3 regions of the Brevibacillus sp. FSL K6-0770 genome follow, and region 1 is predicted to be linked to each of the others. Evidence: riboswitches for the same ligand, from Rfam matches in the RefSeq annotation. Region 1 holds a riboswitch; each other region holds the start of a gene.
What was found. A riboswitch is a leader RNA that binds a small molecule or an ion and turns the genes downstream of it on or off. The one in region 1 is predicted to bind cobalamin.
Positions count from the first base shown of each region.

Region 2: another riboswitch for cobalamin. It lies ahead of metE (5-methyltetrahydropteroyltriglutamate--homocysteine S-methyltransferase); the one in region 1 lies ahead of NST23_RS18215 (ABC transporter substrate-binding protein).
Region 3: another riboswitch for cobalamin. It lies ahead of NST23_RS24850 (ABC transporter substrate-binding protein); the one in region 1 lies ahead of NST23_RS18215 (ABC transporter substrate-binding protein).

Region 1 covers NZ_JBBOBQ010000001.1:3,865,861-3,869,648, reverse strand. The annotation lists gene NST23_RS18225 (YbaK/EbsC family protein) at 1-159, shown strand, start outside; gene NST23_RS18220 (MBL fold metallo-hydrolase) at 258-1,205, shown strand; cobalamin riboswitch at 1,348-1,489, shown strand; gene NST23_RS18215 (ABC transporter substrate-binding protein) at 1,638-2,621, shown strand; gene NST23_RS18210 (FecCD family ABC transporter permease) at 2,623-3,660, shown strand; gene NST23_RS18205 (ABC transporter ATP-binding protein) at 3,666-3,788, shown strand, end outside.
Region 2 covers NZ_JBBOBQ010000001.1:2,789,896-2,793,683, reverse strand. The annotation lists gene metE (5-methyltetrahydropteroyltriglutamate--homocysteine S-methyltransferase) at 1-1,621, opposite strand, end outside; cobalamin riboswitch at 1,762-1,962, opposite strand; gene brnQ (branched-chain amino acid transport system II carrier protein) at 2,121-3,473, opposite strand.
Region 3 covers NZ_JBBOBQ010000001.1:5,231,097-5,234,884, reverse strand. The annotation lists gene NST23_RS24865 (NAD(P)H-dependent oxidoreductase) at 66-728, opposite strand; gene NST23_RS24860 (alpha/beta fold hydrolase) at 768-1,562, opposite strand; gene NST23_RS24855 (winged helix-turn-helix transcriptional regulator) at 1,672-2,040, shown strand; cobalamin riboswitch at 2,194-2,391, shown strand; gene NST23_RS24850 (ABC transporter substrate-binding protein) at 2,542-3,708, shown strand.

The DNA of each region.
Region 1 (3,788 bases):
CATCTGGAACCGATTGAGACGTGGATTGATGAGGATTTGCTTCGCTTCGAAGTCATCTGGGCGGCTGCCGGGCATCCGAACGCTGTTTTTTCGCTGACGCCAAAGCAACTGGTACAAATGACGAATGGCGAAGTAGCGCGCATCGCTTCCCGCCCGTAACCAGCCAAGAAACGGCAAAGCCCTCTCGAATCCGGGCACGATCAATGGTAAAGTGGAAATATTCACACGATATCAAGTTGGCAGGGGGAGAAAAATCGATGCAACCTACTGAACCGATTTCCTTGGGGCACCGCATCCATCTGATTGACGGCTTTGACATGGGCTGGGCGGAGCGGACGGGAACGTATGTAATAGCAGAGGAACAATTGACGCTTGTCGAGACAGGGCCAAGCCCGTCCGTACCGTACATTGTGGCAGGATTGCACAAGCTCGGCTTTTCGCCGGAGCAAGTCAAATACATCATCGTGACGCACATTCATCTGGATCACGCGGGTGGGGCAGGCTTGTTTTTGCGCGAATGCCCGCAGGCCAAAATCGTGGTGCATCCAAAAGGAGCGCGCCATCTGGTGGACCCGAGTCGCTTGATTGCGGGAGCGAAAGCCGTTTACCAGGACGATTTCAACCGCCTGTTCGATCCGATTGTGGCGATTCCCGAGGAGCGAATCTTGGTGCGAAAAGACGGAGACACCTTGCCGATCGGGCCGAACTGTGTCCTTGAATTTTTGGATTCGCCCGGCCATGCGAACCATCATTTCAGCATTTACGATCCGGTTAGCCGCGGCATGTTCACAGGTGATACAGCGGGCGTTTTTTATCCGCAACTCCAAAAAGACGGATTGCATTTCGTTTTGCCGTCCACGTCTCCAAACCAGTTCGATCCGCAGGCGATGCTTGCGTCTATCGAGCGTTTTCGCAAGCGCGAACTCCAGCGTATCTACTTCGGGCATTTTGGCATGACGGAAGAAGTGGAGGACGTCTATCGGCAAGTGGCAGAGTGGCTTCCCGTATTCGTGGCAGAAGGCGAGGCGGCCGTTTCCGCCGGGCTTGGCACGGAGCAATTGGGGGACAGGCTGTTCGCTCTTGTCAGCCAGCATCTGCAAGCGCGCGGCATTGCCGAGCAGCATGAAGTGATGAACGTCCTGCGACTGGATTTGCAGGTGTGCGCGATGGGAATTATCGATTACTTGCACAAGCGCAAGCAGTAATTTTCGTCGGTTAGGCAAAAGGCTAGTGGCTGCTGCAGGTTGACGGGTAGCCTGGACCTGCGTTTTGCTGCAAAATGACGCATTCTTTTTTTGGCCAAGGAATGCTATGATGGTGGGTGAGTCTTAGCTTGCAGGTACAAACAACTGAATACAGCAAGCAGGTGCCTCGTCTGTCATGGGCGAGGTGAAAAGGGAAGCCGGTGCAAATCCGGCGCGGTCCCGCCACTGTAAAGCGGCTGTCGCAAGCCGCAAGCCAGGAGACCTGCCTGTTTGCATGATGTGCCTGCGCCTTCGCGGAAAGGTTCGGCCCGTTCAGGACTTTTTGGCGTGACCAGATCGTCCTGGCAAGTCGACCCTTTTGTTTCCCGCTGGAAGCGAAGGGGTTTTTCTATGCTAAGAATCAACCAGTTGCCCAGAAAGGAAGTTATACATATGAAACGTTCGTGGAAACTGCTCATGCCCCTGGTCATTGCTGCAAGCTTGGTCGGCTGCACAGGCAATGGCAACACGCAAACAGCCCCTGCTCCAAAGACAGAGGCGCCACAGACAACACCACAGGAAACAACGGCCAAAGCCACTGTCTACCCGCTGACGGTCAAAGATTCGACGGGAAAAGAAGTGACCTTGCAAAAAGAGCCGCAGCGGATTGTCTCCACCTCTCCAGGTGAAACGGAGATTTTGTTCGCACTCGGCCTGAACGACCGGATCGTCGGGGTGTCCGACTACGACGATTATCCGGCAGAAGCTGCCACGAAGCCGAAAGTGGGCGGTGTCGTCAAGCCGAGCGAAGAGGCGATTCTCGCCCAGTCGCCTGATCTGGTCATCGGCGGAATCTCGATGGATGAGCCTGTCGCTGCGAAGCTGAAAACGTTAGGCATGCCTGTTTACGTGACTCACCCGCAAAAAATGGATGAGATATTTGACAACATTTTGGCGATGGGTGTCATTACAAACAGACAGGAGCAGGCGGAAAAAGTAGTCGCAAGCATGAAGCAGGACATCGCGCGCGTGCAGGAAGCGGTCAAAGCGGTGAAGCCGGAAGACAAGAAAAAAGTGTACCTGGAATTTTCGCCGGGCTGGACGGTAGGCAAAGGGGAATTTCTGGATGAGCTGATCTCACTGGCAGGCGCGACAAACATTGCCGCTGATACCCAAGGGTGGAACCCGATCAGCGAAGAAAAGATTTTAAAAAGCGATCCTGACGTCATTTTGTATGCAAAAGGCATTACGGACGACAAGACAGGGAAAAAGCTGGAGGACATCATTGCGAACCGCAACGGTTGGGACAAGATGAAGGCGATCCGCGACAAGCAGATTTTCGGGATGGAGCAAAATTTGCTTTCGCGCCCGGGACCGCGGATTACCCAAGGTTTGATCGAGGTAGCCAAAGCGATTTACCCTGATCTGGTGAAATAAAATGAAGAAGCAGTTGCTTTTATGGGGAGGAGCCAGCAGTCTGATTCTGCTGGCATCGGCGGTAGTCAGCATTTCGATGGGAGCGGCATCGCTTCCGCTTTCGCAAGTATGGCTGATCTTGTTGCATCAGCTCCCCGGCATGTCGGACTTGGTTGCCGTGACATGGCCGGATTCGTCCGAGCAAATCGTGATGAAAGTGCGCTTTCCCCGCGTCATCCTGGCGATTCTGGTAGGGGCTTGCCTGTCGCTTGCGGGCGCCGGATTTCAAGGGGTGCTGCGCAATCCGCTCGCAGACCCGTTTACGATGGGAGTGGCATCCGGAGCTGCTGTCGGTGCCGCTTTTCTGATCCTGTTTGGCTTGCAATTCGCTTTTCTCGGGGAATGGAGCACGCCTGTGGTCGCCTTTTTGACGGGGCTGTGCAGTCTGTGGATTGTACTGTCGCTGGCGAAGACGCAGGGCAAGCTGCAAACAGAGACGCTCATTTTATCCGGGGTCGTCATTCAGGCGTTTCTCGGTTCGCTCGTCTCTTTTATGGTGTCCTTGTCGAACCAGACGGTGAACGAAATCGTCTTTTGGCTGATGGGCAGCTTGTCGTTTCGCGGCTGGGCTTTTACGTATGTGCTGATTCCGTATGTGCTGATCGGCGTAATCGTGCTGGTTGGCTATGCCCGCTCCTTGAACCTGTTTGCCCTGGGTGAGCGTCAGGCGGCGCATCTGGGCGTCAATGTCGACAAGACGAAGCTCATTATTTTGCTCGTATCGACTTTGTTGACGGCGGCAGCGGTTTCGATCTCAGGGATCATCGGCTTCGTTGGCCTCGTCGTACCGCATCTGGTGCGGATGCTGGTCGGGCCGGATCATCGCATCCTGCTGCCGATGTCGGCGATTGGCGGCGGCATCTACGTCCTGTGGGCGGATACGCTGGCGCGGATGCTGCTCGTTCCTACGGAAATCCCGCTCGGCGTCGTGACCGCGTTTTTGGGAGCGCCGTTTTTCGCCTATTTGTTGAAGCAAAACAAACGAACCGGAAGGAGGTAGCTACGATGATCCACGTACGAGGTTTGCAAAAAGCTTACCAGGATGTATCGGTTTTAACAGAAATCGATTTTGACGTGAAGCGGGGCGAGTTTTTCGGCATCATCGGTCCGAATGGCAGCGGCAAATCG
Region 2 (3,788 bases), 1.1 Mb from region 1:
CGCTCTCTTTGACGGTCATGGGAGCGACGAACTGCACATCGCCGTAGATGACAGGTGGCTTGACGCAACGGGAACCGTACGACTGAACCCAGCCATTTTTCGTGAAGACGAAGCCATCGAGCTTTTCCCCGAAATATTCGACCATGTCTGTCCGTTCAAACTCGCCGTGGACAAGCACGTCCAGCCCGATCTCTTCCTGAATCGCAATCCACTGCTTGATTTGCTCCGCGATGAAGGCATCGTACTGCTCGACTGTCCAGTTCCCTTTTTTGTACTGCTGTCTGGCCTGACGAACCTCTGCCGTCTGCGGGAAACTGCCGATCGTCGTTGTAGGCAAAAGCGGCAGCTTCCAGGCGGCTTGCTGGATATCGCGGCGCTCGTGGAACGGCACGTCGCGTTTGGCTTCTGTCGTCTCCAGCGCTTTTCGAGCCTGCTGTACTTTCTCCCGGTTTCTCGCCGGAGACTCGGCCAGGCGGAGCAAGTCCTTTTCGTTCTGGGCAATTTCCTTCGATATAACATACTTTCCAAATCGGAATCCTTGGACTAAAAGCTGCACTTCTCCCAATTTTTCGTCCGCAAAGGCTAATGCCGCTTGAACTTCCCCAGGCAAATCGGTTTCTGCTTCAACAGTGACGGGAACATGCAACAGGCTGCTCGATGGCTGTAGCCAAATTCGGTCCGGGTCGACCACATTGCTGATCGTCTTGACCAGCTCCCACTTTTCCTCCAGGGCCGAGCGCCAAATGTTGCGGCCATCGACGATTCCTGCGCCGAGCACTTTTTCCTGCGGGAAGCCATGTGCCGTCAGGTTGGCCAAATTCGCTTTTCCTCCGTGGACAAAGTCCAGGCCCAAGCCTTCCACTGGCAGCGCGATCAGTTCCTCGTACCAATCCACCGCTTCGAAATACGTCTGAACCATCAGCTTGAGGTGTGGCAGCGCCTGACTGAACTGTTCGTACACCCGGCGAATGAGCGCTCTGTCCTGCTCGGAAATATCTTGGACGAAAGCCGGCTCATCGATTTGCACCCATTCCACGCCATGCAGTTCGAGTTCACGAAGCACGTCCACGTAAAGCGGCACGATCTGATCGACAACGCGTTCGAACTCGTCCTTCGCATATCCTTTCGCCAGCTTGACAAACGTGTACGGCCCGACAATCACCGGCTTCCCGACGATGCCCAGCTGATCCCTGGCCTCCAGGTACGCTTTCAGCGGCCTGTTCTCTGCCAGCACTGGCGGGCGTTCGCCAAACTCAGGAACGATGTAGTGATAGTTCGTATTGAACCACTTGGTCATTTCGCTTGCGACAGCTTCTTTGTTGCCGCGCGCCATGGCGAAGTACGTATCGAGCGGTACCGGGCCGCCATCATAGGCAAAACGCTTCGGAACGAGTCCGAACATGACAGCCATGTCCAGCATGTGATCGTAGTAAGTAAAGTCGTTGACGGGAATCCACTCGATGCCTTTGTCTTTTTGCTTGATCAGATGCTGCTGGCGGATTTGCTCCATTTGCGCAAGGAACGCTGACTCTTCCAATTTGCCTGCCCAAAAGGACTCCAATGCTTTTTTCCACTCCCGGTCTTTGCCGATTCGCGGATATCCCAGGTTGCTGCTTTTCATGAGCTTTCTCTCCCATCCATTGAAGGTATTTGTAAAGCCAATCAAAAAAGGCATTTCCAACGGTCAAAAAGAACGTTAGAAATGCCAAATAAGCACTGAGATCACAGCATCCTAACACCTCCCTATCTCCCGTAGGTTAAGCAGTGTTGTCGAAACAGGCAGGTCTCCTGACTTGAGGATCACGATCTGCACAACGCCTTCCCAGTCCGTCTCGACCAGTGGCTTATCGCTGTGCAAACTCCCCTCATACAGTGGCGGGACCGTGTCGGATTCTCACCGACTTCCCTTTTCATCCTTGCGCCGATTTTCGCGGCCAAGGAACCTGTTCCCACTCATATGAAATTGTCGGTATGAGTGCATGTGCTCTCGCATCTAGCAAAAGAGCACCTTTCTCCTTACAGTAACACGTAAACCAGTTTTTGTCATGCTAAACTATTTCCACTCACCAAAATTATTTCAAAGTTCAGCCTGATTGCCTCTACTCTGCCAGCTTTCCGGTTTACTGCTTGGTCAGTCGCAGCTCCTGTGCCCGCAGAGAAGGTTTGCGAATCATGTAAATAGTGTAGCCGATCACAGCGCCTGCAACAGCGGGCAGCATCCAGCCAAGCCCGATCGTATACATCGGCAAGTAGCGAGTAAAGAAGTCGTTGATGACGGGAAGCTGGGCACCTGCCGCGTTCAGTCCGTCAAACAGGCTGATCAGAAAAGTAGCGAGCAAGCTTCCCTGATACACCTCTGGTCGTCCGCCAAATCCTTTGTGCATAAACGTTAAAAAGACGAGGGAAATCGCAATCGGGTACATGGTCATCAAGATCGGAACCGACACTTTGATCAGCGCCGTCAAGCCGATATTGGCGACGAGTGTACTGAACACAGCCAGAATGACGGCAAACTTTTTATACGAGATCGCCGGAAACAGCGAATGGAAAAACGAAGAGCACGCTGTAATGAGGCCGACGCTGGTGGTCAGGCATGCGATCGTAATCATGAGGCCAAGCAAAACGGCGCCGTAAGAGCCGAAGTAGTAATTGGACACCTTGGCCAAAATTTGCGCCCCGTTTTCCAGATGACCAAGCTTCTCCACACTGGAAGCACCCATATAGGCAAGCACCGTGTAGAAGAACGCCAGAAGTGCGCCCGCGATCATCGTTGCTTTTGCGCACGTGAGCAAAATTTGCTTTTTCGCCGTAATGCCTCTTTGCTTGATCGCATTCACGATGATGATTCCAAACACAAATGCCCCCAAAGCGTCCAAGGTTAAATAGCCGTCCTGAAAGCCTTTGTAAAACGCTTTGGACTGATAATCCGTCACAGGTGCTTGCAGCGCGCCAATCGGGAACAAAATCGCCGTCAACACAATCACTCCGATAAAAGTCAGCTTGATCGGTGTCAAGACTTTTCCGACTACATTGATAATTTTCCCAGGATTGAGAGATAACAGGCAAGCGAGTGTAAAGAACAAGACGGTGAAGACGATCAGTGGAACCGGACCAGCTTGCTCGGACAAAAATGGCTTGATTCCGATCTCAAACGAGACGTTCCCGGATCGCGGAATAGCGAAAAACGGCCCGATTGCCAAGTAGAGCAAAATCGTAAACACAAGACCAAATACCGGATGCACACGACTCGCCAACGAACGCAAATCATCCATTCCCGAATAAACCAACGCGATAATCGCCAGCAGCGGCAGCCCGACTCCCGTCACCAGGAAGCCCGCATTGGCCGTCCATACGTTCGTTCCAGCCATTTGCCCCAGCATTGGTGGAAAAATCAGATTCCCCGCTCCGAAGAACAGAGCGAACAGCATAAAGCCGATGATGAGGATGAACGAAGAAGAACCTTTTTGATGCATGACACAAACCCTCCTGTAATTCCAAAGCAAAGGTGCTTTTCAGCAACCCTCTGATTAGTGAAAAAATTCACACAATCACTCCGCCCGCTCATGCCCCAACAACCGGGATCAGATCGAGCGGGAATAATTGTCAGATAAATCAGTCGACCAAATCGGTAATCGATGACCAGATCGCTTCTCGCTTGCCACTTCCGCGCTGATCACGATTCTATCTGGACAACCAGAAGTAAAACAGCTCGTTACGTCATTTATTTATAACATAAATATAAATGAAAAGATATTGAAAATAGGCGATTCATTTCCTTCCCATCTATT
Region 3 (3,788 bases), 1.4 Mb from region 1:
GGAAAAAGGGCCGCCCCGAACATCCATTCTTGTTCGGGGCGGCAATAGTGGCAGTAGCGATGTCGTTACTCGACGTAGCGAATGAGGTGTTCGCGCGGCTGTCTTGTTTTCGGGCGCGGCTCGTTTTTGCGGTAGCCAAAGGCAACCATGCAGGCTACGCCGAAGCGTTCCTTGTCCAGCAGTCCTTCAGCTTGCAGGAGTTCCTCTGCCTGTTTTTTGTCGAAGCCTTCGATCGGGCAGGAATCGATGCCGATCATGGCGGCTGAGGTCATCATGTTGCCAAGGGCGATGTACGTTTGTCTGGCTGCCCATTCGAACATGACGCGCTCGTCTGCAAACAGCTCAAAATCTTGCTTCAAAAATTTGTCGTACATGGCGCTTTTCGCGGTGATGACGTTTTCCGGCAAAAGCTGCACGTTTTTCATCTGGTTCACTACGTAGTCGGAATCAGCCGCCATCTCTTGCTTGGTACGCGCCAGGATGATGACAAAATGACTCGCTGTAGCCAGTTGCTTTTGCGCCCCCCAGGAAACGACAGACAGCTTGTCGCGCAGAGCGCGGTTTTGCACGACGAGAAAGTTCCAAGGCTCAAAACCGAATGAGCTGGGAGAAAGGCGAGCCGTTTCCATAATGAAAGCGAAGTCTTCTTGTGCAATCGTTTTGTCTGCGGCAAATTCTTTAGTGGCGTGTCTGGTTTCGTATGCTTGCAAAATCTGTTCTTTTTGGATCATGTTATCCTCCAGATAAGGTAAGTTATTTTGGGGAAGTCATCGGGTAGAACGGACAAAGGACAGGACGGTTTCGATCAGCTCTGCCTCCTGCTCCCACAGTACCAGGTGTCCCGAAGCGATCTCGTGGTAGCGCGCGTCAGGCAGGAGGGCGGCCATTTCCCTTGTCTGCTCCACAGGCACCATGCGATCGTAAGTCAAGCCGATGGCCAGTGCTGGGGCAGTGACTTTGCCAAGCAAAGGCCGCAGGTTGATGCGAGTGTCAAGTTCAGCCTGTTTGCCAGTACCTTCGGCAAGTGTCGCAGCCAAATTGGCGGTAAACTCATGCAACTGCTCCAACGTTTGAAACGAGCTGTAAAACGCCGGGCTGAAGCCAGTGTGGATGGCGAATTGGGCGAACAGCTCCCGATCCTGACGGAACAGCTTTTGCCACAGATCGAACTGATAGGCGACAGCGAGATCGCTTTCTACCCAGCCTGCGATCGCTGTCACCGATTGGACTCGCTCCGGGTATTTGGCGGCGATGGCCGTTGCTACGACAGCGCCGAGCGAGTAGCCTACGACATGAAAGTGCGTAAAGCCTTCCTGCATAACTGCCTGCGCATTTTGCTCGACCAGATCGTCCAGCTCCAGCCGCTCGTGGGCATCTTGCGTTTTGCCCGAGCCGCTGTAATTGGGGGTGATGACGGTAAAGTCAGGTGCCAGCGCCTTGCCGAGATTGCCCCACGTGCCTTCGTAACTGCCTCCTGTACCGTGGATCAACAGCACGGCTGGCCCGCTTCCTTCTACTGCATATGCGACGTTTATGGGACCAACCTGAACGAATTTTTCCATGAGGGCCTCCTTGAAATCGTGTTTTACAAAAGTGATCTTACCGAATACACTGTAAAAAAGTAAGTACGCACTTTTTCGTTGAATACTTACCAAAAGGGAAGTGAGAACCATGGGAAACCAACAGGTGATTTATCAAATAAACGGCAAACAGTTTCAGTGTCCGATCGAGCTGTCTGTTTCCATTCTTGCAGGAAGATGGAAAACGACGATTATTTGCCAGCTGCTGAACGGGAAAAAGCGGTACGGTGAACTGAAAAAAAACATCATGGGCGTGAATCACAAAATGCTCGCGGAACAGCTGCGGGAGCTGGAAGAGTCGGGGATTGTGCTGCGGCATGTGTACCCGGTCGTTCCGCCAAAGGTGGAGTACGAGCTGACAGAGCGGGGAGAAGCACTGCGTCCCGTGATTGAATACTTGATCAAATGGGGAGAGCAGTTTGGCACGCCTGTGGCGGATGAAGTGGAGCCGACTGCCTAAAACTGCTGAAAGCACCGGGCCATAATCGCATACGACAACCATACGACCACCTGAGAACGGCGGATTTTTTTCGGGCGAAGGCAAAAAGGGAAGGAAGCGGCCGATTTGTTTTTACGGTCCCCCCTCCCTATGAAAATAATGGTATAATCAGCCAAGAATAGCATGCAGCTAGGTGCCTTTGCGAGAGCAAGGGGTAACAGGGAATCGGGTGAAAATCCCGAGCGGTCCCGCCACTGTAATTGGTGAGTTCTCTTTCCAACATGTCACTCGGTATGGAGCATAACCATCGGGGAAGACGAAAGAGCGCGATGAGCCAAAAGCCAGGAGACCTACCTAGTTTGTCACACCCGTAATCCTTCGCGGAAAAGGTGAGGTGTAGGAAGAAGCTGCGACAGCTTGTGTCTATTTATTCATGATGTCGACTGATTACTTCTACACGTTTGCCTCGTCCGGCGGGACGGGGCTTTTCTATTGATCACAAAAAGATAGGGAGTGGAAACGATGCTGCAAAAGAACCGGAAAAGCTGGATCGGCAAAGCATGGCTGTTTGGCCTGCTCACGATTTTTTTGGTCGTGACTGGCTGCTCTGCTGCTTCACCGTCATCGTCAACGCCTGCGGAACAGAAAACTGAACAGGCGGTGCCGCAGGAAAAGCAGGAGCTTGCTTTTCAAGATTCCGCAGGGACTGCGATCACGGTAAAGCTGCCAGTAGAGCGGGTGGTCGTGCTCAATCGCAACACGGCAGAAGCGATCAAGCTGCTGGGAGCCGAGCAGTACGTGCTGGCTACAGGCGACACGACGGTCAAAAATAACCCGTACCTCGGATTTGACAGCAAGCCGGATGTGGGGGAAACGAAGCAGATCAATCTGGAGCAAATCATCAGCTTGAAGCCGCAAATCGTCTTTGCCTATACGAATCGCCCCGACAAGACGCTGGAGGAAAAGCTGGAGCCAGCCGGAATCAAAGTCGTGCGAATGAACAACTATTTGCCGGAACAGATGGATGAGGAGCTGAAGCTGCTCGGTAAAATTTTTGATAAATCGGACAAGGCAGACGAATTTCTCGCCTGGAAGCATTCGATTGAAAAGCTGTTAGCGGACCGGGTGGCAGGCATCAAGGAGGAAGACAAAAAACAGGTGCTTGCCTTGTCAGCCGGATTTCTCAATACGAACGGGGGCTACCGGATTTTCCCCAGCCAGTCGTTGGACGGGAAGCCAGGAGTAGGGGAAGGCTACGCGACGATTCTGGCTGGCGGGAAAGACGCTGCCGACTTGCAATGGAATCCGGCGGAGGCGTCGACTACGATCATGGTCGACGAGGAATATGTGCTCAAGCGCAACCCGGAGGTCATTACCCTGCACGGCACCTGGCTGGGTGGCTACAATGTGAAGGATACGAAGCCGTTTGAGGAAGCGCTGCGCCATATTATGAGCACGACATCTGTTTCGCGGCTCAAGGCGGGGCAAAGCAAAGACATTTACTTTTTCTACACCAACTTTGTCGGATCGGACAAGCGGTATATCGGCAATCTCCAACTAGCCAAATATTTGTACCCGGATAAATTCCAGGATATCGATCCCGAGCAGTATGCCAAAGAGTATTTTGAAAAATGGTTAGGCGTGCCATACCAAGGCATTTGGCACTATTCGTTCAAAGATGTTCAATGACAGCCAAGGACAACCGCTGAGCAAGCCAGTGCAGCGACCGATCCAGGCCATCTATCACGGGAGCGTGAAAAGCAAGCTGC